DNA from 4 places in the Mesorhizobium sp. M1328 genome. Region 1 is predicted to be linked to each of the others. Evidence: predicted binding sites of a transcription regulator. Region 1 holds the regulator's gene; each other region holds the start of a gene.
The links. The regulator HrcA, encoded in region 1, represses chaperone genes, less so after heat shock. The targets are predictions, from matches to a motif close to GTTAGCACTCNCNNNNNGNGAGTGCTAAC.
Positions count from the first base shown of each region.

Region 2: the regulator HrcA is predicted to act here: its motif matches at 2,211-2,239, upstream of NKH23_RS15435 (co-chaperone GroES).
Region 3: the regulator HrcA is predicted to act here: its motif matches at 1,503-1,531, upstream of groES (co-chaperone GroES).
Region 4: the regulator HrcA is predicted to act here: its motif matches at 3,002-3,030, upstream of NKH23_RS06600 (co-chaperone GroES).

Region 1 is NZ_JAMYLO010000001.1:479,449-486,431, forward strand. It holds gene cysK (cysteine synthase A) at 1-306, opposite strand, end outside; gene NKH23_RS02360 (LysE family translocator) at 458-1,075, opposite strand; gene NKH23_RS02365 (PQQ-dependent sugar dehydrogenase) at 1,163-2,518, opposite strand; gene NKH23_RS02370 (hypothetical protein) at 2,618-2,815, opposite strand; gene hrcA (heat-inducible transcriptional repressor HrcA) at 2,849-3,961, opposite strand; gene rph (ribonuclease PH) at 4,094-4,810, shown strand; gene NKH23_RS02385 (VOC family protein) at 4,844-5,254, shown strand; gene rdgB (RdgB/HAM1 family non-canonical purine NTP pyrophosphatase) at 5,254-5,916, shown strand; gene hemW (radical SAM family heme chaperone HemW) at 5,913-6,983, shown strand, end outside.
Region 2 is NZ_JAMYLO010000007.1:48,306-55,288, forward strand. It holds gene NKH23_RS15410 (DUF3168 domain-containing protein) at 351-761, opposite strand; gene NKH23_RS15415 (hypothetical protein) at 996-1,244, shown strand; gene NKH23_RS15420 (hypothetical protein) at 1,289-1,513, shown strand; gene NKH23_RS15425 (DUF1488 family protein) at 1,510-1,776, opposite strand; gene NKH23_RS15430 (hypothetical protein) at 1,773-2,045, opposite strand; gene NKH23_RS15435 (co-chaperone GroES) at 2,290-2,625, shown strand; gene groL (chaperonin GroEL) at 2,729-4,348, shown strand; gene NKH23_RS15445 (hypothetical protein) at 4,431-4,592, shown strand; gene NKH23_RS15450 (LysR family transcriptional regulator) at 4,638-5,534, opposite strand; gene NKH23_RS15455 (class I SAM-dependent methyltransferase) at 5,665-6,558, shown strand; gene NKH23_RS15460 (NAD(P)-dependent oxidoreductase) at 6,579-6,983, shown strand, end outside.
Region 3 is NZ_JAMYLO010000021.1:33,764-40,746, reverse strand. It holds gene groL (chaperonin GroEL) at 1-1,088, opposite strand, end outside; gene groES (co-chaperone GroES) at 1,154-1,450, opposite strand; gene NKH23_RS34710 (S46 family peptidase) at 1,741-2,766, shown strand; partial or broken gene NKH23_RS34705 (NrtR DNA-binding winged helix domain-containing protein) at 3,495-3,701, opposite strand; gene NKH23_RS27715 (aspartate 1-decarboxylase) at 3,763-4,005, opposite strand; gene bioZ (3-oxopimeloyl-[acyl-carrier-protein] synthase BioZ) at 4,098-5,081, opposite strand; gene NKH23_RS27705 (adenosylmethionine--8-amino-7-oxononanoate transaminase) at 5,078-6,343, opposite strand; gene bioD (dethiobiotin synthase) at 6,343-6,978, opposite strand.
Region 4 is NZ_JAMYLO010000002.1:422,684-429,666, reverse strand. It holds gene NKH23_RS06615 (4a-hydroxytetrahydrobiopterin dehydratase) at 406-771, opposite strand; partial or broken gene NKH23_RS06610 (NADH-quinone oxidoreductase subunit D-related protein) at 821-895, opposite strand; gene groL (chaperonin GroEL) at 938-2,581, opposite strand; gene NKH23_RS06600 (co-chaperone GroES) at 2,632-2,946, opposite strand; gene NKH23_RS06595 (hypothetical protein) at 3,580-4,017, opposite strand; partial or broken gene NKH23_RS06590 (IS6 family transposase) at 4,321-4,445, opposite strand; gene NKH23_RS06585 (protein-L-isoaspartate(D-aspartate) O-methyltransferase) at 5,114-5,788, opposite strand; partial or broken gene NKH23_RS06580 (diacylglycerol kinase) at 6,452-6,751, shown strand.

The sequences.
Region 1 (6,983 bases):
CTTGGCGGCGGCGGCAAAGGCGAGCGCGATGCCGGTATTGCCCGAGGTCGGCTCGATCAGCGTGGTCTTGCCGGGCGTAATCCTGCCCGAAGCCTCCAATGCCTCGATCATCGACACGCCGATGCGGTCCTTGACCGAGGCGATCGGGTTGAAGAATTCGAGTTTGGCCAGCAGATTGGCGACGACACCCTTCTCCCTGGCGAATTTATCAAGCCGCACCAGCGGCGTGTCGCCGATCGTCTCGGTGATCGAATTGTAGATGCGGCCGCGGCCGGGCACGTGTGTGGGGGTGGCGGGCTTGTTCATTGATTTTCCTCCCAGAGGTCAAGCGGCATAGGATAGAGCCATCCACCGCGCAAGATAGGCTGTCGATCGAAAAATATCCGAGTGAAGTTCGTGCTGAATACCCCCGCCCTTGCAAGGCGTGACAATCCCTGGGCGGATTGGCGAAAGAGGTCTATTGGCGGGCGGCAATTGCCGCCGCCGCACCGACCATGAATCCGGCGGCGGTGCGGTTGAGTGCCCTCAGCGCCCGCGGCGACTTCAGGAACCAGCGCGCCTTGGCCGCCAGCGCCAGATAGGGCACCAGCACCACGAGCAGGACGACGATGGTGAGCGCGACAAGGATCCCGTAGTCGACCAGCGTGATCGCCTTCAGATCGACGATGGTCGGGGTGATGGCGAGATAGAAGATCATCGTCTTCGGATTGCCGAGCGTGACGGCAAGGCCGGCTACAAAGCTGGATGCCAAGCCGCCCTTGCCTTTCTTTGCCTCCACCGTTTCGGGCGTGATGCCGCTCGTCCAGAAACGCCAGCCAAGAAAAGCGAGGTAAGCGACGCCCAGCCATTTGATGGCCAGGAAGACCATGCCGAAAGTTTGTGCGACGAAAGCGAGGCCGAGCACCACGGCAGTCAAATAGGTCAGGTCGCCGAGCATCAGCCCGAACGACATGGCCAGCGACGAGCGGAAGCCGGAGCCCAGTGCACGCGCAACGAGCGCGGTGACGCCTGGGCCGGGGATGGCTGCGGCGATGCCGAGGGCGGCGCTGTAGGCGAGGAACCCGGTGAGCGTCATGATTCGCGCTTGTCGCACAATGTTGAAGTTGGGTGAATTCCCTCGGGCCGGATTCGATTGCGCCAGCGCAGCAGGCGACACCGCCGTTCAGGAGCGGCCGTCTTCGTAGGTAACGCGCCAGATGGTGCCGTTACCGTCCTCTGTGACGATCAGCGAGCCGTCCTTGGCCATCGCGACACCGACCGGGCGGCCCCAGACGGCGTCGTTCGAGATGACGAAGCCGGTCATGAAGTCCTCATACTCGCCGGTCGGCTTGCCATCCCTGAATTTGAGCCTCACCACCTTGTAGCCGGTCCTGGCGCCACGGTTCCACGAACCATGCATGGTGACGAAGGCGTCACCCTGATAATCCGCCGGGAAGTTCTTGCCGTCGTAGAAGGCTATGTTCATCGGCGCCGAATGCGCCTGCATCAATACATCGGGGACAGTGGCCTTGCCGGCCAGGTCTGCCCGCTCGCCCTGATGGCGCGGATCCTCGTTATTGCCGATGTAGTACCAAGGCCAACCATAGAATCCGCCGTCCTTGACCGCAGTTGCAAATTCGAACGGCACGTTGTCGCCGAGTTCGTCCCGCTCGTTGACGACGCACCACAATGCGCCGGTGGCGGGCTGCACCGTCATGCCCGTGCAGTTGCGCAGGCCGGTGGCGACAGTTCGGGGATTTTTCCCATCCGGGTCAAAGGCGAGCACATCTGCACGGCCTTCCTCGGAGCCCCACGTTGCGCCGAGCGGCTTTGATTTCGCCCACGCGTCGACGCCGCCATCGGGTTGCTTGTCCATGTCCTCGGCGACATTCGAGTCCGAGCCAACCGATAAAAAAAGCGTCTTGCCGTCAGGCGAGAAGGCGATGTCACGGGTCGAGTGACCGCCCGACGGGATTTTGGCGACAATGGTTTCTGGTTTAGCGGACGCCTTTAGGTCACCGTCGCGATAGGGGAAGCGGACGATGCTGTCGCTGCTTGCGACATAGACCCATTGCGGCTTGTCGCCTGGCGGATAGAAGGCGATGCCATATGGATAGTTGAGGCCCTTGGCGAAAATCGCTTTCTCGATGGGTTTGGCGCGGCCCTCGGCCAGACGGTAGACACGTATTTGGTCGGCATGGCCGTTGGCGATGAACAGGTCGCCGTTCGGAGCGACGCGAACGACGCGCGGATTATAGAGTCCGGAGGCGATTATTTCGGCCGAAAAGCCCGGCGGCAATTCTGGCTTGGCGCTTTCGGGCCGCTCCGTCACGCCGGCGCCGTTCGAAGCGGATTGGGCGGGATCGGCTGGCGGCATGTCTTGCGGCCCGATCAGGCGGCGGACGCCAGGCCTGTCGGCGTGCCAATCGCCAAAAGCGGCTTCGCCTTTGAGCACCTTCTGATCCGACTGCCGGGCGGATGCCGGTGTCGCGACAAGGAGAGCCGCGGCAATGGCCGCAAAGCCGCCAGATCGGGTCATCAACGTCCTCCGGGATTCGCCTCGAAGAGGACAAACGGGATCAGGCATTGGTCGTTCCAAGCGGTCGTCCGGAACACGAGGATTTGAAGCCGAACCCCTTCAGTTGCCAGAGGCGTAGAAATCGTCATCAAGGCGCTTTTCCAGCGCGACCAGATCGGCCGGCAGCGGCAGGCCCATGGCCCGCATCTCTTGCAGCTTCTCACGCAACTGCTCTTGCACCTCGTGCTGATCCTCAGGCTGATTGACCATTTCCTCGAGCAGCAGGCTAATCTGGGCCTTGAACGATTCCAGCGCCATTCTTTTTCTCCTTGCGGCAGGCCGCGGCGGCTCCTAGCGCAGCATGCGCGAAATCAGCTGCGCGGTATAGTCGACCATCGGTACTATGCGGGCATAGTTCAGCCGCGTCGGCCCGATGACGCCGAGCGCACCGACGACGCGCGCGTCCTTGTCGCGATAGGGTGCCACCACCAGCGAGGAGCCAGACAGCGAAAACAGCTTGTTTTCCGAACCGATGAAGATGCGCACCCCCGGACCTTCCTCGGCGAGGTCGAGGAGCTGGATCAGCCCATCCTGCGTCTCCAGATCCTCGAACAGATGCCGCAGCAATTCTATGTCGGCCTGGGCAGTGACGTTTTCCAGGAGATTGGCGCGGCCGCGCACGATAAGCCGCCCAGGCACGCCGCTTTCGGCGCCTGCCCAGACCGCCAGGCCCTTCTCGACCAGATCCTGCGACAGCGTGTCGAGGGCTGCCCTGGTCTCTTCCTTGATGCGTGCGATCTCGACCCGCGCCTCGGCCAGGGTGCGGCCGCGGATATGGGCGTTGAGGAAGTTGGAGGCTTCGTGCAATTGCGAGACGGTGATGCCGGCGGGCAGATCGATGACGCGATTTTCGACGTCGCCGTTCTGCGAGACGAGCACGGCCAGCGCCTTGGTCGGCTCGAGCTGGATGAATTCGATGTGCTTCAGCGCCACCTCGTTCTTGGCGGCGAGCACGAGGCCGGCGCCGCGCGACATGCCGGACAGCATCTGGCTGGCCTCGGTCAGCATATGCTCCAGCGTCGCGCCCGAGCCGGAGGCGCGCACCTGCGCCTCGATGGTGCGGCGCTCCTCGTCGGAGAGGTCACCGAGTTCCATGAAAGCATCGACGAAGAAACGCAGGCCTGCCTGGGTCGGCAGCCGGCCAGCCGAAATGTGCGGCGCATAGATCAGGCCGAGATGCTCAAGGTCGCTCATCACGTTGCGGATGGTGGCCGGCGACAGCGACGACGGCAGGATGCGCGACAGGCTGCGCGAACCGACCGGCTCGCCATCCTTCAAATAGGAATCGACGATGCGCCGAAAGATGTCGCGCGAACGCATGTCGAGCGATTGAAGCGCGGGCGATTGCAGCGCGTGCGACGGAAGCACGTGCGATTGCGAACCGGGATCGACTGCCTTGGTCATTCGAGCCAAAAACCTCCGGCCCGAAGATATAGACTTCCGCGGCGGCGGCGCAACCGGTCCATTTTCCTTTGCGCCTAGCGCCCCGTGCGGCTACAAGCCCGGCCAAGATTCCGAAGAAAGAAAGAAGCCTGAATGCGCCCTTCCAAACGCCAATTCGACGAAATGCGCCCCATCTCCTTCGAGCGCGGCGTCTCCAAGCATGCGGAAGGCTCGTGCCTGGTGAAGTTTGGCGACACGCATGTGCTGTGTACGGCCAGCCTGGAGGAAAAGGTGCCGGGCTGGATGCGCAATTCCGGCAAGGGCTGGGTGACGGCGGAATATGGCATGCTGCCGCGCTCGACCGGCGAGCGCATGCGCCGCGAGGCTTCGGCCGGCAAACAAGGCGGCCGCACGCTGGAAATCCAGCGGCTGATCGGCCGCTCCCTGCGCGCCGTGGTCGATCTGCAGGCGCTCGGCGAGCAGCAGATCACCGTCGACTGCGACGTGATCCAGGCCGACGGCGGCACGCGCACCGCTTCGATCACCGGCGGCTGGGTGGCGCTTTACGATTGCCTGCGCTGGATGGAAGTCCGCCAGATGGCGAGCCTTGGCAAGGTGCTGAAGGATCACGTTGCGGCGATCTCCTGCGGCATCCATGATGGCCAGCCGGTCATCGATCTCGACTACATCGAGGATTCCTCGGCCGGCACCGACGCCAATTTCGTCATGACCGGCAAGGGCGGTATCGTCGAGATCCAGGGCACGGCCGAGGGCGAGCCGTTCTCGGAAGAGCAGTTCGCGGCGCTGATGGTATTGGCCAAGAAGGGCATTCAGCGCCTGGTCAGCCTGCAGCAGATGGCCGTGGACTGATCTTCAGTTTATGACGATGAGGTTGACGATCCTGTGACCCCTTCCGCAATCCTGGAATCAGCACTCTACGTGACGGATCTTGCTGCCGCGGAACGGTTCTATTCGGGCGTGCTCGGGCTCGATCCGCTCGGCAAAGTCGACGGCAGGCATCTCTTCTTCCGCTGCGGCGACGGCGTGCTGCTCATCTTCAATGCCGAGGCGACCAAGGTGCCGCCGGCGTCCGATGCCAAGCTCAAAGTGCCGCCGCATGGCGCCGTCGGCGAGGGGCATCTTTGCTTCGCCGCAAGCGCGGATGAAATCCCGCGCTGGAAAGCCCATCTTGAGGCGAAGAAAATCGCCATCGAAAGCGAGTTCGAATGGCCGCAGGGCGGCCGCTCGATCTATATTCGCGACCCCTCGGGCAATTCGATCGAATTCGCCGAGCCAAGAATCTGGGGCATCTGATGCATTCGCCAACTGTTCACTCGCTTGACGGGCATAAGATCGTCGTCGCCAGCCATAACGCCGGCAAATTGCGGGAATTCGCCGATCTGATGGCGCCGTTCGGCATAGAAGCGAAGTCCGCCAAGGAATACGGCTTGCCGGAACCGGACGAGACCGGCAGCACTTTCGAGGAGAACGCCCTCATAAAAGCCTTGGCCGCCGCCAAGGCCACTGGATTGCCGGCGCTGTCGGACGATTCCGGCCTATGTGTCGATGCGCTTGACGGCGCACCCGGCGTCTACACCGCCAACTGGGCCGAGACGCCGGACGGCTCCCGCGACTTCGGCATGGCCATGCAGCGCACGGAAGTGGCTTTGCAGGAAGTTGGCGCGATCACGCCTGCCCAGCGCAAGGGCCGCTTTGTCGCGGTGATCTGCCTGGCCTTTCCCGACGGCCAGGCGGAATATTTTCGCGGCGAGGTCGAGGGCATGCTGGTATGGCCGCCGCGCGGCGAGCTCGGCTTCGGCTACGATCCGGTGTTCTTGCCCAACGGATTCGAAAAGACCTTCGGCGAGATGAGCGCGGAGGAAAAGCATGGCTGGAAGCCCGGCCAGCCAACCGCATTGTCACACCGTGCCCGCGCCTTTCAGAAATTCGCCCAAGCCCGATTGGCCGCCGCATGACCATGCTGCTCGACCGCAGCCCTGGTTTCGGCGTCTACGTCCACTGGCCGTTCTGCGCGGCCAAATGCCCCTATTGCGACTTCAACAGCCATGTCCGCCACCAGCCGGTCGACCAGGAGCGTTTTGCCCGCGCCTTCGAGACCGAGCTGGCGACCATGCGCGGCCGCACGGGACCGCGCGAGGTGACAAGCATCTTTCTTGGCGGCGGCACGCCGTCGCTGATGAAGCCGCAGACCGTGGCGGCGGTGCTGGATGCAGTGGCGAAGAACTGGACGGTGCCTGGTGGCATCGAGGTGACGCTGGAGGCCAATCCTTCCTCCGTCGAGGCCGAGCGCTTTCGCGGCTATCGCGCGGCGGGCGTCAACCGGGTGTCGCTTGGCGTGCAGGCGCTGAACGACAAGGATCTGCGCTTTCTCGGCCGTTTGCACAATGTCGATGAGGCCCTGCATGCGATCGGCCTGGCGCGCGAGATTTTCCCACGGTTGTCCTTCGACCTGATCTACGCGCGGCCGGACCAGACGCCTGAAGCGTGGCAGACGGAACTCGAGCAGGCGATCGGCCACGCCGCAGACCATCTGTCTCTCTATCAGCTGACCATCGAGGAAGGCACGCCGTTCCATGCACTGCATGCGGCAAGGAAATTCATCATTCCAGACAATGAGGTTGCCGCCGATCTCTACGCGTTGACGCAAGAGATCACCGCCGCACGCGGACTGCCGGCCTACGAAATTTCTAACCACGCCAGGCCCGGCGCCGAAAGCCGGCACAATCTCACCTATTGGCGCTATGGCGAATATGTCGGCGTCGGTCCCGGTGCGCATGGCCGCTTCGTCGAGAGCGGGCGGCGCGTGGTGACGATCGCCGAGAAAATGCCGGAGACCTGGGCCAATCTGGTCGAGGCCAAGGGCCATGGCGTTACCGGCGGCGAGATCCTCACGCGGTCGGAAGAGGCCGACGAGTTCCTGCTGATGGGGCTGAGGCTGGCGGAAGGCATCGACCTTTCCCGCTACGAGGCATTTTCAGGGCGCGGCCTGTCGACGGCACGGCTGTCGGTGCTGCAGGACGAA
Region 2 (6,983 bases), on a different contig from region 1:
CTGAACGTGATATGAACGGTGAACGCTTGAATGCATGCCCGCCACACCCCTGAAGCGCGAGATTACCGGATTGCCATTTCGCCGCCCGGCCCGCGAAATCGCCAATGTTTAACCTAGCCCTCCAATCCTTCGCCGACAACCGGCATCATCTGGCGGGCAGGATCATTTGGGAGGACGAAGCATCCGGCCCAAGGCAACCGATGGCAGTTCAGGCGAACCGAACCTGAAAACAAAAAACCCGCCTCGGGGCGGGTCGCTGGGGCCAATCAGCACCATATCCAAATTAGTAGCATAGCTGCCGGCACAAAGCAAGAACAAAATTGCCCGATTTTGCGGAAAGTGCCCGGTGGTCAGCCCTCGTCCTTGATCTCGGCGCGGAAGCGCAGCAGCCCGTGATGGGCCGAAAGGTCCTCGTCGTAGCGGGCTTCGGCGAATTCGAGCTTGAGATGGACGCGGCGATGCTCGCCAAGCGAGAGCGCCGCATCTCGTAGGCGGGTGCTGACCAGGTCCATGATGTCGTTGGTTTCGTTGCTGGCCTCGGATTTCGACCAGACATGCAACGTCAGCAACTGTTCGGCGTCGTTCTCCATCCCCGTCGCCCAGTCGTAGACGCTGGTGCGACCGAAGGTCATGTGGGGTAACGCAACATTTTCCGGCGCATGGTCGAACAATCTTGCATCGCCCAGTGCCGCCGACAGGTCGGGATCGCCGTTCACTGCCTCGAATATGGCCCTCTGCAATTCGACGGCCGGCGCGGTCATTGTCTTGCCCCTCGCCCGTCGCGTCGACCTCCCGGCTGCGTAGCTGCGTTGCATGACGGCATCCCGGCAAAGCGCGAATCAGCGCGTCTCATGCGGATTATGAACCTTCATGATCTCGGAAATAAGCCCTGCTCCTGCAACCCGCGACGTTTCGCGTCACGAACGCCCTTGAGGGCAATGCCAACTGGCGAATTCATTTGGCATGCAGGGAGTTCGAAGAACGATGCTATGAAGATGTCTGGTTTCCAAACATTCGAGGTCGTTTTCGTGCGCGAGCCATCGCTGCTGCCTGTTTTCGGAAAGCTTGGAGCCAGGGCGCGGCCGGTCGCGATCGCGGCGCCGACCATGTCGATGACCATCAAGAATTTGGTCAACCGCACTCGGGAGCTGCTCTCGGCGCACGGTAGCCTGGCCCTGAAGCTGTCCGTCGTTTTGTGGACGGTGCTTGTCCTGGCGGCAGTATTCTTCGTCGCCCAAGCCTGACCGAGCGACATTCATCGATCGGGCGGAAACTAAAGGACGCCAAGATGGCAAACCGCTACGCGCTGCGTATGGAACGTCCTCACAGCTGGACCGTCTTCGACGTCTTCACCGGCCAGCGGGTCGAGCTCAAGCAGCAACCCATGGTCGGCATGAACACGCGCGATGCGGGCGCGATGGTCGATCGGCTGAACAGTCGTGACATCGCGGCGGGCGAAGGCGGACCGGAAGCCCCAAGAAAGCGTCTTGTGAACGGATCGCTACGGATCTAGCGAAAATCGGCCGCAGTCAGCACATATATGCTCCTGCGGGTGCGGGCATAGGCATTCCTGGCGACATCGTGGATTGAGCTGGAAGCCGTGTCGAAGGCCGCCAGATAGGTAGCTTCCGAGGCCGCCGTTCCCGGCTGCACTTTGGAGATGGCATCGGTTGCGACAGAGAACGAAATCTGGAACATGCCGTCATGGCCGACGAAGCGGATGCGTTTGCTTGCCTCGTCGTAGCTGCGGCTGGGATTGGGAAATGTCAGGCTCATGATTTGGCCTCCGTCGATGCGGATACGGCCTGCTTGACTGTCCGCGCCGCCCGCTTCTTCTTTGGGGCGACCGGATTCAGAGCTGCCGCCGCGCGATCCGCCTCTTCCTTGGCCAGTCGCAATTCCCTCAGCTTCGCCGTCTTGATCATCCTGGCCTTCGCCTCCGAGAGATATTCGGCAGTTGCTTTGTTCCGCTCCGCTGTTTTCTTTTGATTTTCCATGAAGCGAGCCTGAGCTTTTTCCATGATGTTCTGATTGCCTTCGGCCATCGGTAAAATCTCCCTTGCAGCGAAAGTCGTGAATGTGAGCTTCACCGTAAAATAGGTGTTCAAGGACAGAAATTCAATTTCATTAATATTCGGCAAGGCCCCGAACACCGGGGGATGGCCTAGCAAAATAATACATTCAATATTTGACATGCCGTATGAATATTTTTTGGCACTCCTATCAATCGAGTGCCAGAGCGCCTATAGAGAGGGGCGGCCGCCTAAGCCGGCCCCAGAAAGAGTCCCCATGAAATTCCGGCCACTCCACGATCGCGTCGTCATTCGGCGCGCCGAAAGCGACACCAAATCCAAGGGCGGCATCATCATCCCCGACAATGCCAAGGAGAAACCGCAGGAAGGCGAAGTGATCGCCGTCGGGCCGGGCGCGCGGGACGAAAGCGGCGTGCTGATGGCGCTCGACGTCAAGGCCGGCGACCTCATCCTGTTCGGCAAATGGTCCGGCACCGAGGTCAAGATAGACGGCGAGGACCTTCTGATCATGAAGGAGGCCGACATCATGGGCATCATCGACAAGAGCGAGATGGGCATCGACAAGACCGTGGCTGCCAAGAAGGCCGCCTGATTGGAATGCCGCGCGCCCTGCCGGGCGCGCAAAGGATGCTCCAAGCTTTGATTCAGGCGCGCTGCAAGCGTCTTGCCACGACCAACCGAACTGGAAAAAAATCATGTCTGCCAAGGAAATCAAATTCTCCACCGACGCGCGTGACCGCATGCTGCGCGGTGTCGAAATCCTCAACAACGCCGTCAAGGTGACACTCGGCCCCAAAGGCCGCAACGTCATCATCGACAAGGCCTATGGCGCGCCGCGCATCACCAAGGACGGGGTGACGGTGGCCAAGGAAATCGAACTTTCCGACAAGTTCGAGAACATGGGCGCACAGATGGTGCGCGAAGTGGCCTCGAAGACCAACGACCTCGCCGGCGACGGCACCACCACCGCCACAGTGCTTGCCGCTTCCATCCTGCGCGAGGGCGCCAAATTCGTCGCCGCCGGCATGAACCCGATGGACCTCAAGCGCGGCATCGACCTTGCCGTCAGCGCCGTCGTCAAGGAAATCCAGGCCCGCGCCAAGAAGGTCAAGTCCTCAGGCGAGATCGCGCAGGTCGGCACCATTGCCGCCAATGGCGACACCAGCGTCGGTGCCATGATCGCCAAGGCGATGGACAAGGTCGGCAATGACGGCGTCATCACCGTTGAGGAAGCCAAGACCGCCGAAACCGAACTCGACGTCGTCGAAGGCATGCAGTTCGACCGAGGCTATCTCTCGCCCTATTTCGTCACCAATGCCGAAAAAATGCGCGCCGAGCTGGAAGACCCCTACGTGCTCATCCACGAAAAGAAGCTCGGCAATCTGCAGGCGCTGCTGCCCATCCTCGAAGCCGTGGTGCAAAGCGGAAGGCCGCTGTTGATCATCTCCGAGGACGTCGAGGGCGAAGCGCTGGCGACGCTGGTCGTCAACAAGCTGCGCGGCGGCCTCAAGGTCGCGGCCGTCAAGGCTCCTGGCTTCGGTGACCGCCGCAAGGCGATGCTGGAAGACATCGCCGTGCTCACCGCCGGACAGATGATTTCCGAGGATCTCGGCATCAAGCTGGAGAACATCACCATAGACATGCTCGGCCGCGCCAAGCGCGTGCTGATCGAGAAGGACACCACCACGATCATCGACGGCGCCGGCGAGAAGACCACCATCCAGGCGCGCGTCCAGCAGATCAAGGGGCAAATCGAGGAAACCACTTCCGACTATGACAAGGAGAAGCTGCAGGAACGTCTCGCCAAGCTGGCGGGCGGCGTTGCCGTCATCCGCGTCGGCGGCGCCACCGAATCCGAGGTCAAGGAAAAGAAGGACCGCATCGACGATGCGCTGAATGCCACGCGCGCCGCCGTGGAAGAAGGCATCGTTCCCGGCGGCGGCGTCGCGTTGCTGCGCGCCAAGGCTGTGCTGAACGGGCTGACCGGAGCCAATGCCGATGTGACGGCGGGCATTTCGATCGTGTCGAGGGCGCTCGAAGCGCCGATCCGGCAGATTGCCGAGAATTCCGGCGTCGAAGGTTCGATCGTCGTCGGCAAGCTCGCCGGCAGCAAGGACCACAATCAGGGCTTCGATGCCCAGAACGAGGTCTATGTCGACATGATCAAGGCCGGCATCGTCGACCCCGCTAAGGTGGTGCGGACGGCGCTGCAGGACGCGGGCTCCATTGCCGCGCTCCTGATCACTGCTGAAGCCATGATCACCGACGTTTCGGCCAAGGAAGCCGCTGCTTCGACCGGCGCCATGGGCTATTGACCAGCCGCTGCCGGAAACAAGCCTGAAAGACAGCCGCCGGGGTATCTTCCCCGGCGCGCACCATCGGCAAGGAGATCGATCCATGATCGCATTCGTCCCGAAGCCAAATGCGGCGGCGAAGACCAAAGTGGCCGAGGAAAGCCGCTTCGATCGCATTCGCAGGCTTGCCGACAAGCACAGGAAAGCCGACGCCGGCACGATAGGCCGCGACCCGAAAAAGATCGCGGACAAGCGTCCCATGTGACGACTGCCAATCCTCGGCACCTCGCGCAAGCGCGGAACCAGACCCCTACCGCGTCTCGCCGCTGATCAGCACGGCATGGTCCTTGATGACCGTAGCAACGAAGCGGATGACGGCGCGCACCGGCGCCTCCGCCCCGATTTCGCGGCGATAGACGAGCGACACCGGATGGTTGCCGAGAATGTCGGGGGCAAGGCGCACCATCCGCGGTTCGGCTTCGGCCAACATGCAGGGCATTACCGCCAGACCGGCGCCACTCAGAGCCGCTGCCAGCATTTCGGTCATTTCGGCGACACGAAAGACTATTGTCGCGCCGGCGCCGTGCGCCTCTATCCACTTGGCGCCGGGTACGCCGGCGAGGCTTGCGTGAAATCCAATGATCTCGTGTCCAGCCAGATTGCGAGGATCGATGGGCATTGGATGGCGATCGAGATAGCGCTGGGACGCATAAATTGACCAGCCCGCAACGCAAAGCTTCTGCGCAATCAAATCGTCGTCGGCCACGGTGCCGATCCTGACCGCGAGATCGGCCTCGCCGTGCTGCACGTCCACAGGCCTGCTGCCGCTCGTCAGTTCAAGATTGATATCCGGATGGCCCTTGTGGAATGCAGCTATACGCTCTGCAAAAAGAGGGCTGAACCCGGACGGCAGTGCAAGCCGAACGCTATTCTTGCCCGAACGCACGAGGGTCGTCAGTGCTTCCATGATACGTTCAAGATCATCGCCGAGCGGCAGCAATGTCCGGCCAAGCGGCGTGATCTCGATGCCCTGCCGCGTTCGCACGACAAGCGAAACCCCGAGCGCTCCTTCAAGAGCAGCGAGGCGCCGGCTGATCGTCGTGTGACGCACGCCGAGTGCGCGCGCCGCTCCCGACAACGTTCCCGCGCGGGCGGCAGCGAGAAAATAGCGCAAATCATTCCAGTCCGGTTCGCCGGTTCTGATCACGAACCCATTCTAGATCAATTCCCAGCCGCGCACCTGTGCAGTTTTGCACAAAGATGTCCGGAAATTGCAAATGTCCCCGAATATGTCGTCCGCGCGAGAATAGGCCAGATCCAATTCAGGGAAGCGATCGATGGACATCGAAGGTTTGCGAACGATGGTGGCGCGGCTCGCGACGTCGGCCAATGCGCTGGTGGCGCTCGGTTTGGCGATGGAGGCGCGTATTTCCGGCACGCCACTCGATGGCAGTGCCGCCCGGCGCACAGAAGCCGTGCTCGCCGAACTCGGCGCCGCCGATGTCGTGGCAAGTGCTGGCGTCATCGAACTTGCGCCGGTGCTGGCCAGCATCCGGGTCGACCTGCTTTCAGGTGGCAAGCTGCTGTCGGGCTCCTCCGAAAGCGCGGAGGGCCTGGAAGCCGGTTTGCGGCAGGCCTTCGGCGATGTTTCGTCTGGCTTCCCGGCGCTGCTGAAGCGGATGATCGCGCCACAACTTGCCGATTTGCCGGAGAGGCTCGCTGCACCGGGCGCAGCGTTCCTGGATATCGGCGTCGGCGTCGGCGCATTGTCGGTGTCGATGCTTCGGCAATGGCCCGGCCTGAAGGCGGTTGGCATCGATCCCCTGCCCGAAGCCATCGCACAGGCCGCCGCCAACGTCCGGGCGGCCGCGCTCGAACATCGCATCGAACTGCGCACCGGCCTCGGGCAGGATATCGCGGACATGAACGCGTTCGATCTGGTCTTCGTGCCAAGCGCCTTCATCCCCGAGCCGGATGTCAGGCTCATCGTCAGGCGCAGCCACGCCGCATTGCGGCCCGGCGGCTGGCTGCTGCTGGCAATGATCAATCCCGGACCCGACGCACTGGGGGACGCCCTCGCCCGCTTCCGCACCACAATGTGGGGCGGCACGGTCTTCGAAAAAGGCGCAGCCCAGGAGCTGGTCGATCAGAGCGGCTATGCCGATAGCCGGCTGCTGTCCGGTCCAACCGGAGCGCCGGTCGCCTTCGTCGCCGGGCGCAAGCCAGGCTAACGGTTTGCAGGGAGCGGACAATGAAGCTGCTGATCTTTGGTGCTTCCGGCGCGACAGGTCGTGAGCTCGTCTCAGCGGCGTTGGCAAAGGACCATGCGGTGACCGCCTTCGTCCGCACGCCCGGCAAGCTTGCCATCAGCCACGAAAATCTGAGGGTGATTGTCGGAAATGTCGCCGATCGACAGGCGGTCGAACGCACCGTTGTCGGACATGATGCGGTCTTCAGCTGCCTCGGGGGCGGCGTGCCGCTGAGACGCGACCCGGCCGTGGTTGCGGGCATCGGCTTCATCGTCGCGGCCATGCAGCAGGCCGGCCCAGAACGGCTGATCTATCTTTCATTCCTGGGGGTTCGCGACGGCCGGTGGCAACAAGGCCCCCTGTTCGGCAACATCATCGTGCCATTGGTGCTGCGCAATGAGGTGAAG
Region 3 (6,983 bases), on a different contig from region 1:
TCCTTGTCGTAGTCCGAGGTGGTCTCCTCGATCTGCTGCTTGATCTGGGCGACGCGGCCCTGGATTTCTTCCTTCTTGCCGGCGCCGTCGACGATGGTGGTGTTCTCCTTGGAGATCGACACCTTCTTGGCGCGGCCGAGCATGTTCAGGCCGACATTCTCGAGCTTGATGCCGAGGTCTTCGGAAATGACCTGGCCACCGGTGAGGATGGCGATGTCTTCCAGCATGGCCTTGCGGCGATCACCAAAGCCCGGCGCCTTGACGGCGGCGATTTTCAGGCCACCGCGCAGCTTGTTGACGACCAGCGTGGCCAGGGCCTCGCCTTCGACATCTTCCGAGATGATGACCAGCGGCTTCGAGGTCTGCACGACGGCCTCGAGGATCGGCAGCATGGCCTGCAGGTTGGAGAGCTTCTTCTCGTGGAGAAGAATGTAGGCGTCTTCCAGATCCGCAACCATCTTCTCGGCGTTGGTGACGAAGTAGGGCGAGAGATAGCCGCGGTCGAACTGCATGCCTTCAACGACTTCAAGCTCGGTCTCGGCGGTCTTTGCTTCCTCGACGGTGATGACGCCCTCATTGCCGACCTTCTGCATCGCTTCCGCGATCATCGAGCCGACCGACACGTCGCCATTGCCGGCGATGGTGCCGACCTGGGCAACCTCTTCCGAGGTCTTGATCTTCTTGGCGTTCTTGATCAGCGTCGCGACGACGTCGGCGACGGCGAGGTCGATGCCGCGCTTGAGGTCCATCGGGTTCATGCCGGCGGCAACCGACTTGTGGCCTTCCTGGACGATCGACTGTGCCAGAACGGTCGCCGTGGTGGTGCCGTCGCCGGCGATGTCGTTGGTCTTCGAAGCAACTTCGCGGACCATCTGCGCGCCCATGTTTTCGAACTTGTCCTCAAGCTCGATTTCCTTGGCGACGGTGACGCCGTCCTTGGTGATGCGCGGTGCGCCGAACGACTTGTCGATGACGACGTTGCGGCCCTTGGGGCCGAGCGTGACCTTCACCGCGTCGGCGAGGATGTTGACGCCGCGCAGCATGCGCTCACGAGCGTCGCGGGAGAATTTTACGTCTTTGGCAGCCATTTTTTACTCCTGGGCATTTCGCCCGAAATTCAGATTGGATGGTGCGGATGAAAGGCGGCGGCGTGTCAGCCGATGACGCCCATGATGTCCGCTTCCTTCATGATCAGAAGGTCTTCGCCATTGAGCTTGACTTCGGTGCCCGACCACTTGCCGAACAGGATGCGGTCGCCGGCCTTGACGTCCAGCGGGACGAGCTTGCCGACCTCGTCACGGGCGCCGGAACCGATGGCGATGATCTCGCCTTCCTGCGGCTTTTCCTTAGCCGTATCGGGGATGATGATCCCGCCGGCGGTCTTCGCTTCGGACTCGACGCGGCGAACGACCACGCGGTCATGCAGCGGCCGGAAATTCGACTTTGCCATTTTTGGATTTCCCTGGTGCGGATGTTGAACGGTTCTCCGTTGCCGGAGCGTGGTTAGCACTCACCAGAAGCGAGTGCTAACGCGGCAGTGAGATAGGCCGTAGGCTCCTGCTAGTCAAGACGGAAGAGGGACGGGCGAAGAGCAAACGAGCGTGGAAGCACCGAGCCCTTTACGTGAAAGACGTCGGAGATCGGACATGAATGGGGCGGCTCACCATTTGTAACTGAAGGCTTTATTCATTTGGCACGATTGGTGCAGCGGATGATCCGCAAACGTTGCGCGCGACAAATATGAGAGGTGAACGCCATCAGCATGAACTCGAATTTGAAATGTTTGGCCAAAGCAACTGCCATCGCCTTGCTCTGGACGGTCACGGCTACGTCGGCGGACGAAGGTATGTGGATGCCGGGCCAGACTGCGGAAGTGGGCGCGGCCATGCGGCCGTCTGGACGCTGACCCGCTCAACGCGATCGTATCACTGGGCGGATGCTCCGCCTCGTTCGTCAGTCCACAAGGGCTGGTCGCAACCAATCATCACTGCGTGTTCGAATCCATCCAATACCACAGCAAAGAGGGCCAGGACTATCTCACAGACGGCTTTCTGGCGAAGAGCCCTGGGTGAAGAATTGCCCGCGGCGCCAGGCAGCCGAATCCATGTGATCGAGGACATGCGGGATGTGACCGCCGAAATACTCAAGGGCGTCTCGGACAAGCTGAATGGGTTTGCCCGATATGAGCGGCTCGCCACGAACCGCAAGGCCCTGATCGCCGCATGTGAAGGACAGCCCAATCGCCGGTGCGACGTAGGGGCCTATTATGGCGGCGCCTCCTACTATCTCCAGCAGAAGCTCGAAATCGAGGACGTGCGCCTTGTCTATGCGCCCGCGCTCGGCATCGGTAACTTCGGCGGCGAAACGGACAATTGGATGTGGCCGCGCCACACAGGCGACTTCGGCTTTTATCGCGCCTATGTCGCTCCTGATGGTTCCTCCCGGCCATATGCGCGCGACAATGTGCCTTACCGGCCGAAGAGTTGGCTACCCATAGCCTGTGCAGGCGTCAAGGAAGGCGACCTTGTGATGGTCGCCGGCTTTCCCGGCGCAACCCACCAGTTCCTGACGGCGGATGAAGTCCGGTTCAACTTCGCGCAATTCGAACCGCGATTGCAGCGTTCGCTCTCGGATTATGCCGCCCAGATCAAAAGGCAACGGCAGGCAATCGCGAGGCGCAGATCCATTGACCGCCCGCTTCACAAATTGGCTCGGCCTAAAACGCATGGGAAAAGCAGAAAAGGCAACAGATCGGCACCAGAATGAATATGGCCGCGCGAACTGACAGACGCGCCAACAATCGGCATCTCGCATGGTCGGTGGCACTGGACGTGGCTCCCACCCTGCTGGCGCGACTCCCCATCAGGTCGTCGGGGTTTCGCTGGCGAAAAAAACTTCCGCGTGTCTCTGCGCGATCCATCCCGCTTGCGCGTGCCTAGTCAACCAAAAAACTGACCATCTGCAGGATCAGGATCAGCAAAAAAAAGCCAAAGGCAGACGCCAAAACAGCTGCCAGCAGGACGATGCGTTGTTTCTTCACCCACAGTTCCCCCCGGGAGAGAGTCTAATGATAATCCTTAAAAAAGGCGCCATTGAACAGGGCGCCCTACGCTCATTTTGCAAATTTAAAGTTTAGCTTGCCTGCTTTATGTAATTAAACGTTTCTTTTATGCGACACTTCTCCAAGTGTTACTTGCACAAATCGAACGTATCGCACATTTAGACTAACTGTACATTCGATAGCGACTTTGACGCATGCGTTTACTGGCGGTATACATCCTTCACCGTTGCCGCAAGGCATTGGCCCACTCGCGAGGCACCTCCTTCACGACAAAGGTTGAAAGCCCGTCCTCGGGCGTTTCATTTCCAAGATCACTTCGATCCACTCATACGGGCTTCCCGAGCGAGACCGTGGGTTCGGACGGTGCGAATGAATTTCTCGTTATAATCGAATTGATTATAAGGGTATATTTCTACGTTGAGTATAAAGGATGTCAAGCCCGCGCCAGCGGCAATTTTGTCCGGGCGACCGCCGTTTCGTCGAGGACATGGTGGGGGAAGCGATAAAGCTTCGCCGGCCGACCGCCGGTGTCAAAAGCACTTTCGCCGGTCTCCTCCACCAGTTCCTGCTGCTCCATCAACCGGCGAAAGTTCTGCTGAAGCGCCCCTGCCGATGTAGTCGTCAACGCCGTCCGCGTCAGCGCATTGCCATCGGCGAGAAGCCAACGACATTGTTGATGACGAACGTAACGATCCGCGGCTTCAGACAGGAATGTGCGCTTCGTCCAGATGGATGGAGTGGGCTGGCAGGTTCCGGGCGGCCGCGCCGTTGAGGATGCAGCATCGAGAGCCGCGCTCGCCGAGGATGACATAGGTCGAGATTCGTGCGCCGGAAGTCTTGCTCCATGTCTCCACGAATCCATTGGCAGGATCCCGGGTTCTTCGCGTGGTCAGGGTCGAGCAGTATCGAACCGTGGTAGTTGAGCTTTGCTCGGTGACGTGGATGCCGTGCAGCTTGCCGGCGACTATTTTCGCATTGGTCCCGTTGTCCTATTCATCTCACAAAGTCAGTCCTGATGTTGAGCAGCTTCGCTGGGCTAAATCCCGACGACGAGCGCCCCGCCGCTGAGTCCCGCACCTGCCGCCGCCAGGAGTATTTTCTTGCCCGGCCGAAACGGCTCCGCTTGATTGGCGAGCGACAGTGAGAGCGGGATCGTCGCGGCCGAAGCGTTGCCGTATTCGGCAATCGTCTTGACAATTGCTTGATCCGCTATGCCGAGGTTACTCCCGACAGCATCGAAAATGCGAGCATTGGCCTGATGCGGCACGAACCGGTCGACATCCTGTGGTCGCACTCCGGCAGCGGCTAGCGCGCTTATCGAGCAATCGGTCATCATCTCGACGGCCTTTGCGAACACTTCGCGGCCGTCGGTCATCGTCATTCGGGTTTGCGCGAGGTCGAGGTCACCGTGGAACGGCTTGTTGCTTCCTCCTGCGGGAATCTGGATCAGCCCGTATCGCGAGCCGTCCGAATCCACGGAGGCACCGAGAATCCCCCGATCAGTATCCTCGCAGGGACCGATCACGAGGGCGCCGGCGGCATCGGCAAACAGCACGGCGCTGGCGCGCTCAGAGGGATTGATGCGGCGGCTGAGGATATTGGCGGCGATAACAAGGCTCGCTTTGCCGTGCAGGCGGGTAAATCCGTCCGCAAACATCAGCGCATAGATGAAGCCGGCGCAGGCGCCGGTCAGATCGACAGCGCCGGCGCGGCCAAGGCCGAGCTTGTGTGCGACCAGGGGTGCACTGGGCGGCAGAAGATGGTCGGGCGTCGAGGTGGCAAGCAACAGCAGACCGATGTCGTGGCGCGCAATGCCGGCGTTCGCCAGCGCCATGTCGCCAGCCTGCGTGGCAAGACCAGACAGCGTATCTTCATCCGTTGCCCAGAATCGCGAGCGAATTCCGGTGCGCCGCTCGATCCAGCCAGGTTCGAGCCCGAGATTGTTCTCGATCTCGGCATTCTCCACTTTGCGCCCAGGCGCATGATGGCCAAACCCGAGAATGCGCGACGACCTGGTCATGGCTTAGAACCGAAGCGTTCGCCGGCCTCCTCGATGGCGTCATAGAGCCCGTCCAGTTCCTCGCCGGTGATGCAATAGGGCGGCAGAAGGTAGAGGACATTGCCGAGCGGGCGCACAAGCAGGCCGAGCTCGAGGAAAAAGGCCCGCAGCTTAGGTCCGATCTCGGCCAGATAGCCGGCAGAGCCGGCGCGCAGGTCGAGAGCCAGGATCGTGCCGATCGCGCGACTGTCGGTGAAGTTGGCATTGTCGCGAAAGCGTCGAAACCCGGCGGCCTGTCTCTCGCTCAAGGCCGCGATCCGCTCGGCCACCGGCTCGTCACGCCAGATCTCGACATTGGCGAGTGCTGCCGCGCAGGCAATCGGATTGGCCGTGTAGGAACTCGAGTGGAAAAACGTCTTCTTGCGATCCGCTGAATAATGAGCCTGGAAGGTCGCATCGGTGGCAAGCGTGGCCGCCAGCGGGATCACGCCGCCGGTCAAGCCTTTGGAGGTGCAAAGGATATCAGGAGAGATCGACGCCTGCTCGCAGGCGAACATGGTTCCGGTTCGTCCCCAGCCTGTCATCACCTCGTCGGCGATCAGCAGCGTGCCGGAGGCTTCGGCGATCTTCTTCAATTCGGTGAGAACCCAGGCCGGATACATCAGCATGCCGCCGGCGCCAAGCACCAGCGGCTCGACGATCAGCGCAGCGGCGCGCCGGTCGCGGGAGACTGCTTCGAACCGATCCAGCGTCTCCTGCTCCCGCCCGGCCGCCGGGAAGGGGATGGTGTCGACCTCGAACAGCAAAGGCTCATAGGGGGCGTTGAACACGCCGCGGGCGCCGACGCTCATCGTGCCGATGGTGTCGCCATGGTAGCTATGTTCCATCACGACGATGCGCGAGCGCGGCGCGCCGATGTTGCGGAAATAGCCGAGCGCCATCTTCAGCGCGACTTCGACGCTGGTCGAGCCGCTGTCGGAATAGAACACCCAGTCGAGTCCGGCGGGAGCGAGCCCGACAAGCGCCTTGGCCAAGCATTCGGCAGGCTCGTGCGTGAAACCTGCGAAGATGATCTGGTCGAGGCTCGAGGCGGTCGTCTCGATCGCCTTTATAATGCGGGGATGGCGGTGGCCATGGGTGACGACCCACCAGGAGGAAATGGCGTCCAGAATGCGCGCGCCATTGGCTTTGTGGAGATACGCGCCTTCAGTCAGGACGATTTCAGGGATCGCCGGCTCGAGCGCGTGCTGGGTGAAGGGATGCCACACACGGGATTGCGGCATCATTCGCCTCCGGCAATCAAAGCGAGGTCGAAGCCGGCAATCATCGCTTGTCTCAGCGTTTTGTCCGTCAGCGGATCGAGGTGCGGCAGCCTGCCGAGTTGCGGCACGTCGCCGAATTCCACGATCGTCCGTTGCGTATCGGTCATCTCATCGCCGATGAAGGCGATGCCAGCCAGCGGGATAGCGCGCGCCCGCAGGGCCTCGATCGACAGCAGGGTGTGATTGATTGTTCCGAGCGCGGTGCGGGCGCACAGAATGACCGGCAACTGCCATTGCTCGAATATGTCGATGAACCTTGTCCGGCGGTTCAGCGGCACCATCAGCCCGCCGGCGCCTTCGATGACGAGCGGTGTCGGCAGGACCGGAAACGAAAGATCGGCAGCCTCGATCGAAACGTCGTCGATTTCGGCCGAACGATGCGGCGAAAGCGGGCTCTTCAAGCGGTAGGCTTCCGGCAGCACGCGCCCCGACGGAAGCCCGGCAAGCCGTGCAACCGCCTCGCTGTCGGTCTCGCCGTCGAGGCCCGATTGCACCGGCTTCCAGTAGAAACCGTCAAGCAGGCCGGCAAGCCCGGCCGAAAACACCGTCTTGCCAATTCCGGTGTCTGTTCCGGTGATGACGATGCGCTTGGTCATGTCGC
Region 4 (6,983 bases), on a different contig from region 1:
CGGCAACGTTCGTCGGCGACCGACTGTTGGGCGAATGAATCGCCGCGAACACTGCCTCTGCCGCAACATTCGCGTCACGGTCGCTACGCATTGCAACGTCATTCCGGATGTCGCCCGTGCGCGAAAACCGGCGAATGGAGGGCGCTCGCCTCGCCCGCTCCCTGCCGAGAGCGCGTCGGAATGGAAACCGCACCATTGATCAGCGATGCGCGCAGCTTCCCGGAAACCATGGATCAGCGGATAAGATCGTGCTGCTGGAGCGCGCCCGCCATTCACCATGCGTGGGAGGTTCCGCGCAAATAGCCGACGCCGAATGGGTGAGCCAAGCATGCAGACATCATTGTCATGGTGCTGCGGACGACAGTGCATAAACGACCTCACTTGATTGGCAATGGATTTGCCGTGTCACCGTTGGCGGTCGAGGGGCCGCCCCGCGCGATCGAGCATCCGATCGATCTTGCTCGCCATGATGAAATCGTTCTCGTGCAGTCCTTTGATCTTCTTGGTGCTCAGGGAAACCGTCACATAACCCCAGCCGAAGCTGATGTCGGGGTGATGGCCCTCGGTTTCGGCGAGCTCACCGATCTCCTGAACAAGGGTGAGCGCGTCCCGGAAATTGCGGCATCGAAAGCTCCGCTGGATGCGGTGGGCATCGTCACCCAGCTCCCAATCAGGAGCCTGTGCCTGGAACCCTTGGGCTTCATCACGCGTGAGCGGCGGGACGCCGCCGCGACAAGGCGTACATGTTTTCTCGGCAAGAGTGTCGGTCATGTTCTTGTCTCCAAGACCATTTTTAGCAGCAAATACGACAGCGACGAGCCTATCGATCGATCTCCCCGAACACGATGTCGAGCGAACCGATGATCGCCGAGATATCGGCTCGCATGTGCCCGCGTCGCTGGCCTTCCGTCGTCCTGGCTATAGTCTCAGGCGCCGCTCAGTAGTCCATTCCGCCCATTCCGCCCATACCTCCCGCGCCACCCATAGCGGGCGAAACCTTCTGCGGAATGTCCGCGATCATTGCTTCAGCGGTGATCAGGAGCGCGGCAATCGAGCCGGCATCCTGCAGGGCCGTCCGAACGACCTTGGCGGGGTCGACGATACCGGCCTTGATCATGTCGACATAGACTTCGTTCTGGGCGTCGAAGCCCTGATTGTGATCCTTGCTGTCGGAGAGCTTGCCGACGACGATCGAACCTTCAACGCCGGAATTCTCGGCAATCTGCCGGATCGGCGCTTCAAGTGCTCTCAGCACAATCGAAATACCTGCCGTCATGTCAGCATTCGCGCCAGTAAGCTCAGTCAAAGCTGCCTTGGCGCGCAAAAGCGCAACACCGCCGCCGGCAACGATGCCTTCTTCCACGGCTGCACGAGTGGCGTTCAGCGCATCATCGATGCGGTCCTTCTTTTCCTTGACTTCCGTCTCGGTCGCGCCGCCGACGCGAATGACAGCAACGCCGCCAGCCAGCTTGGCGAGACGTTCCTGGAGTTTCTCCTTGTCGTAATCCGAGGACGTTTCCTCGATCTGCAACTTGATCTGCTGGACGCGCGCCTGGATGGTGGTCTTCTCGCCGGCGCCGTCGATGATCGTGGTAGTGTCCTTCTCGATCAGCACACGCTTGGCGCGGCCGAGCATGTCTATGGTGATGTTCTCCAGCTTGATGCCGAGATCCTCGGAAATCATCTGTCCGGCGGTGAGCACGGCGATGTCTTCCAGCATCGCCTTGCGGCGGTCACCGAAGCCAGGCGCCTTGACGGCCGCGACCTTGAGGCCGCCGCGCAGCTTGTTGACGACCAGCGTCGCCAGCGCTTCGCCCTCGACGTCCTCGGAGATGATCAATAGCGGCCTTCCGCTTTGCACCACGGCTTCGAGGATGGGCAGCAGCGCCTGCAGATTGCCGAGCTTCTTCTCATGGATGAGAACGTAAGGGTCCTCCAGCTCCGCGCGCATCTTCTCGGCATCGGTGACGAAATAGGGCGAGAGATAGCCACGGTCGAACTGCATGCCTTCGACGACATCGAGTTCGGTTTCGGCGGTCTTGGCTTCTTCGACGGTGATCACGCCGTCATTGCCGACCTTGTTCATCGCCTTGGCGATCATGGCGCCGACCGACGCGTCGCCATTGGCGGCGATCGTACCAACCTGGGCGATCTCGTCCGAAGATTTGACTTTCCTGGCCCTGGCTTGAATGTCCTTCACCACAGCAGCCACAGCAAGGTCGATGCCGCGCTTGAGGTCCATCGGGTTCATGCCCGCGGCAACGAATTTGGCACCTTCGCGCAGGATGGAAGCGGCCAGCACCGTGGCGGTGGTGGTGCCGTCGCCGGCGAGGTCGTTGGTCTTCGAGGCCACTTCGCGCACCATCTGGGCGCCCATGTTCTCGAACTTGTCGGCAAGCTCGATTTCCTTGGCGACGGCGACACCATCCTTGGTGATGCGCGGCGCGCCATAGGCCTTGTCGATGACGACATTGCGGCCTTTGGGGCCGAGCGTCACCTTGACGGCGTTGTTCAGAATTTCGACGCCGCGAAGCATCCGGTCGCGGGCATCGGTAGCGAATTTGATTTCCTTGGCAGACATGATTTTAGGTCCAGTTCAGTCTTGAAATTGCGGGATCGGAAATCGCCCGGTCAGGCGGCTTTCTTGGCCGCTTTGGTCTTCTCGACGATGCCCAAAATGTCGCTCTCCTTCATGATCAGGAGGTCTTCGCCGTCGATCTTCACCTCGGTGCCGGACCATTGGCCGAACAGGATGAGATCGCCGGCCTTGACGTCGAGCGGGATCAGCTTGCCGCTCTCGTCACGCGAGCCCGGGCCCACGGCGATCACTTCGCCTTCCCGAGGCTTTTCCTTGGCGGTGTCGGGAATAATGATCCCGCCCTTGGATTTGGTATCGCCTTCCGCGCGCCGAATGACGACGCGGTCGTGGAGTGGCCGGAATTTCATTGGGGGTTCTTTCTGCCGCCGCACATAGAGCGACTGCAACACTTAACATAGCCCCTTTGGCACTCGAATGATAGGAGTGCCAAATTTTTAATTCCTCAAACCGAAAATATTTGAAATGTAAATCAGTCGTTGTTACCGGCGCTTTTGGCCGTCCGAAAGGCGGAGCCATAAGCAATTTTATTGTAATTCATCCCTCTTAATTTTGCCGACAACAGACTATATTAATCCGCAATTATGAACCAAACCTATTGAGCCTTGATTGAATGTGCATCGAGAGATATATACAGTTCGCGAAAATTTGGCACGATTTGGCTTTCCCGGTCCCGATCGACATAGGTCCGCGACCTTCGACCCACCATGAAGCACCGAATTTTCGACAGCGAATGTATAGCGCTTATCCGGCGCGCATGTCGCTCTGTTCGAGCCTTTGAACCACGGCGCTGACCACGGATGTACTGGCAGCATTGGGATCTTTCCGGTTCGGATGGAAAAGATGCAGGTCGGCGTGCTCCTGCGGAAAGCCGCACCCCCTCATGCAACGCAGCCTCCCGCGTGGGGAGCGCTTGCCTGCGCTACGGCGGCGGCTTTCCATGCGAGCCGCTTCAAAAATGATGCTGCGAAACGGCTCCGGCTTTATCCGACGAACGCCTCACGCATCCGAGCGAACATGCCGGGCTGTCTCCCGGCAATCGCCGCACGGATGTGACGGGCGGCCGTTACGGCGCTCACCGTCGCGCCGAAATGACAATAGCAGATGATCTCATGCAATTGCCTGTCGGTCAGTTCGAAGAACCGCTTCGCTTCGCCGTAGTTGTCGTTTTCCAACCCGGCGGCGCGGAGGACAGGATCCTCGAAAGCGACTGAGATCGGCGAGCCGTCGCCGCGCATGGCCCCGCGTGATCTAACCGGCTGATACTCGGTCTGGTGTAGCGTCGAGAGTCGCCGGTCAGGGTTCCGTTCAAGGAGCTCCGCCCAGCGTTCAAGACGTTCGCTGCGCGACATGGCCTGGCGCAGGTAGTCCTGATCGATCTCGGCGACGATCTGCAGTTGCTCAAGCGTCTGGTGCTTCATTTTAGCCTCCTATTCGGACGATAGTTGGCCCACCCATATCCTTCTTATACCTGCGGCCAGCGTGACTCCGACCGATCGTGAAGTCCAATCACGATGATGCTGGGAGGGCTTCCCCCCACGAAAATGCGGAGGCTTCGCAAAGATCCGGCCATTAATTTGGCGAACGCGGTCAAATGCGCGGCTGTTCGACGATGTCGGTCTGGAGTCCGTGCCGATCGAGGTGATCGACGGGCAGAGTCTGTGCTGGAGTAGCCCGGCTCATCGCTGGCCGGGCAGCGGGATCAAGCGAGTGGCAGTTTAGCTTCGAAACCGCCGAAGGCCGGGCTGATGCGAGTTCTCCGCCCGGTCGTTGGGCCCTTGTGGCTCCAGTGTACGACTTCCGGCATGACCTGGCGCCTGGCTACTCCGTAGGATCGCAGTTTGTCCGTGTCGAAACCATTATCGAAGTTACCCGGCCCGATGGCGGAGTGTTGCGGATTGCGCGATCCAAGGACCGGTCCGTCCATCAACCAACAAGTTGAGCGGAAGCCACCTCAAAAACGGTCCAGGCTGTGCGTCGTCAGGATGGTAGCCGAACCAGCGAAACAGCCAACCAGGTGTCCCTTCCTTCGACCTTTAGAGACTGAGCAGTCAGCTGCCGCCAAGCGAGAATGACGATCGCTCTCACTGCTGCGGCGCTGGTATCGGTGTGCCGCCAAACCAACCAGCCGCATACGCAATCACGACCAATACCACGATCACGGATACCACGCCGTACCAGAGGCGCCTGTCCTTGAGATCCATCGTTACCTCCTGCCCGCTACATGTTGGCCACTGGGCGAATTCCTTGAGCCTTTGGCCGTCATTTCCCAGATGAGCGACCCAGTGCCGTCTGGCAGGCACACAGTAGGCTGGATAAGGGGTCTTTGAGAAGCGCGCAATACGACCGCGCCGGCATGATCGCCAGCGGCTGCGACCGGCGGCTGCAGGCGTGCTCGACGAGTAGCGTTGCGGCATGGATGTCAAAAGATCGGCGATGCCATCCAGCGCCTGTGTGATCGATGCGGCGCGCGTTATCCTGATCTTCCAGCACGGCTCCGCGCAGCCGCACCCCTCATTAGACCGTTTCGAGACGGCTGAACCGAACCGGGATGAGTTTGCGAGTCTTCAGTTGCCCTGCCGCATCCTTGTCGATGACCGTCAGCAACTGCGCTTCTCCAGGTCCCACGGGCAGGACCAGGCGTCCCCCCGGTTTGAGCTGCTCAAGCAAAGCCGGCGGTGTCCGCTCAGCGGCCGCGGTGACCAGGATCTTGTCGAATGGGGCGTGCTCAGGCCAGCCGCGAGACCCGTCTCCGACACGAATGCCGACATTGGAGAAGCCGAGACCCCGCAGGAGAGCCTCGGCATGGCTTGCGAATTCCTCGATGATTTCGACGCTCCAAACTTGCCCGGCAAGGTCCGCGAGGATTGCGGTTTGGTAGCCTAGGCCGGTGCCGATCTCGAGCACTACCTCGTGCGGTTGCGGCGCAAGGAGATCGGTCATGAGAGCAACGATGAAGGGCTGCGAGACGGTTTTATCAAAGCCGATCGGCAGCGGCATGTCTTGGTAGGCATAAGGCGCAACTGATGCTGGCACGAAGAGGTGCCGCGGTATCCGCCTCATCGCCGCCAATACCCGCTCATCGAGCGCCGCCTTGCCAAGTTCTTCGCTTGCAAGATCGGTGTGAATTGCAATCATCTCGACCATGTGCCTGCGTAGAACCGCGAGGTGCTCTTCGTTCATCGGCTTCATGACGGTGGGGCGCTCCTCAACCAGTCTGCTGCCTGATAGCCTTATACCCTGTTCGTCTTGTCACAGTAACCATGTCGTCGAGAACGCGGCTTCGGTTGGGGCGGGTTGTACCGCCCTGCTATTTCGTCGCCGTCCTTGGTGCTCTCCCGTTCCTCGCACCGGGGTGGAACGGCGTGCGCATCAGAAGCTCGCCAGCCAGGCGACAACATCGATATAGCGGATCGCCAGCCAGTTGAGCACCAATAGGCCGAAGGCCAAAACGACGCCGAACCCTGCGCTGTCGCTCACCGGCTCCATCCCGTGCTGATCGTGCGTGATCTGGCGATTGACGATGACCGAACCTGGGCGAGCCAGCAGCGCTATTCGCGCTGCAGGCCGGCCATACGATAATCAGCGTTAGCCCGCGTGGCGCTGCTGAGAAGAACCGGAATTTCGTGATGGCTTGCCGCCGCCATTGGCGCGGCACTGGGGGACTGGCTGTCCTTCTGGATCGGCAAACGGCTTGGAAAGCGGGTTTCGCACTATTGGCCCCTCTCCTGTTCTTCGAGCGGTGGGGGGTCGCCGGCGCTTCTTCGGTCCCTTGCGTGCATCCGTACCCTTGGTGGCGGGCATCTGCGCGATGCCCGCTCTGACGTTTCAGTTTGCCAATATCGCTTCGGCTCGCCGGAGTTCGTAGCCGACGTTGCACGGTTTTTCGACGTCACGAGAGGACACGTCTTGCTCGCCGGTCCCAAGACGATCGCAAGCGTTCCGGATTTTGCTCGCGCGGATCGGGAACTTGTCGTCGTTCGCTCCAGTATGGATCCCGAGGACACGCTCAAGCGCTTTGCCGGCCGTGTCGTCTTCATCGGCGGCGGTCCACCGGTCTGGGACGCCTACGCGCGCTTCGTCAGCCACTGGGATGTCACGCGGCTGCCCTATGACGGGCCGACGGACCGCTGGTTCGATGCAAGATGGCTTACGGGGGTGTCGAAGTTGCCAGAAATCACCGCGACCAATGAAGGCTCGGCTCGTATCGATCTGGGATTATTTAGACCACCTCGCGACCCAAGTTCCAGACCGCATTTTATGCAACTTTACATCGAACACAGAACCGACACCGGTGCAGCTTGCAATTTTTTCGCCGAACGGCGTCACACGGTGATGGTCGTGCAGCACCAGCCCGCGCACAAAACGATCGCGGACTCCTTCCTGC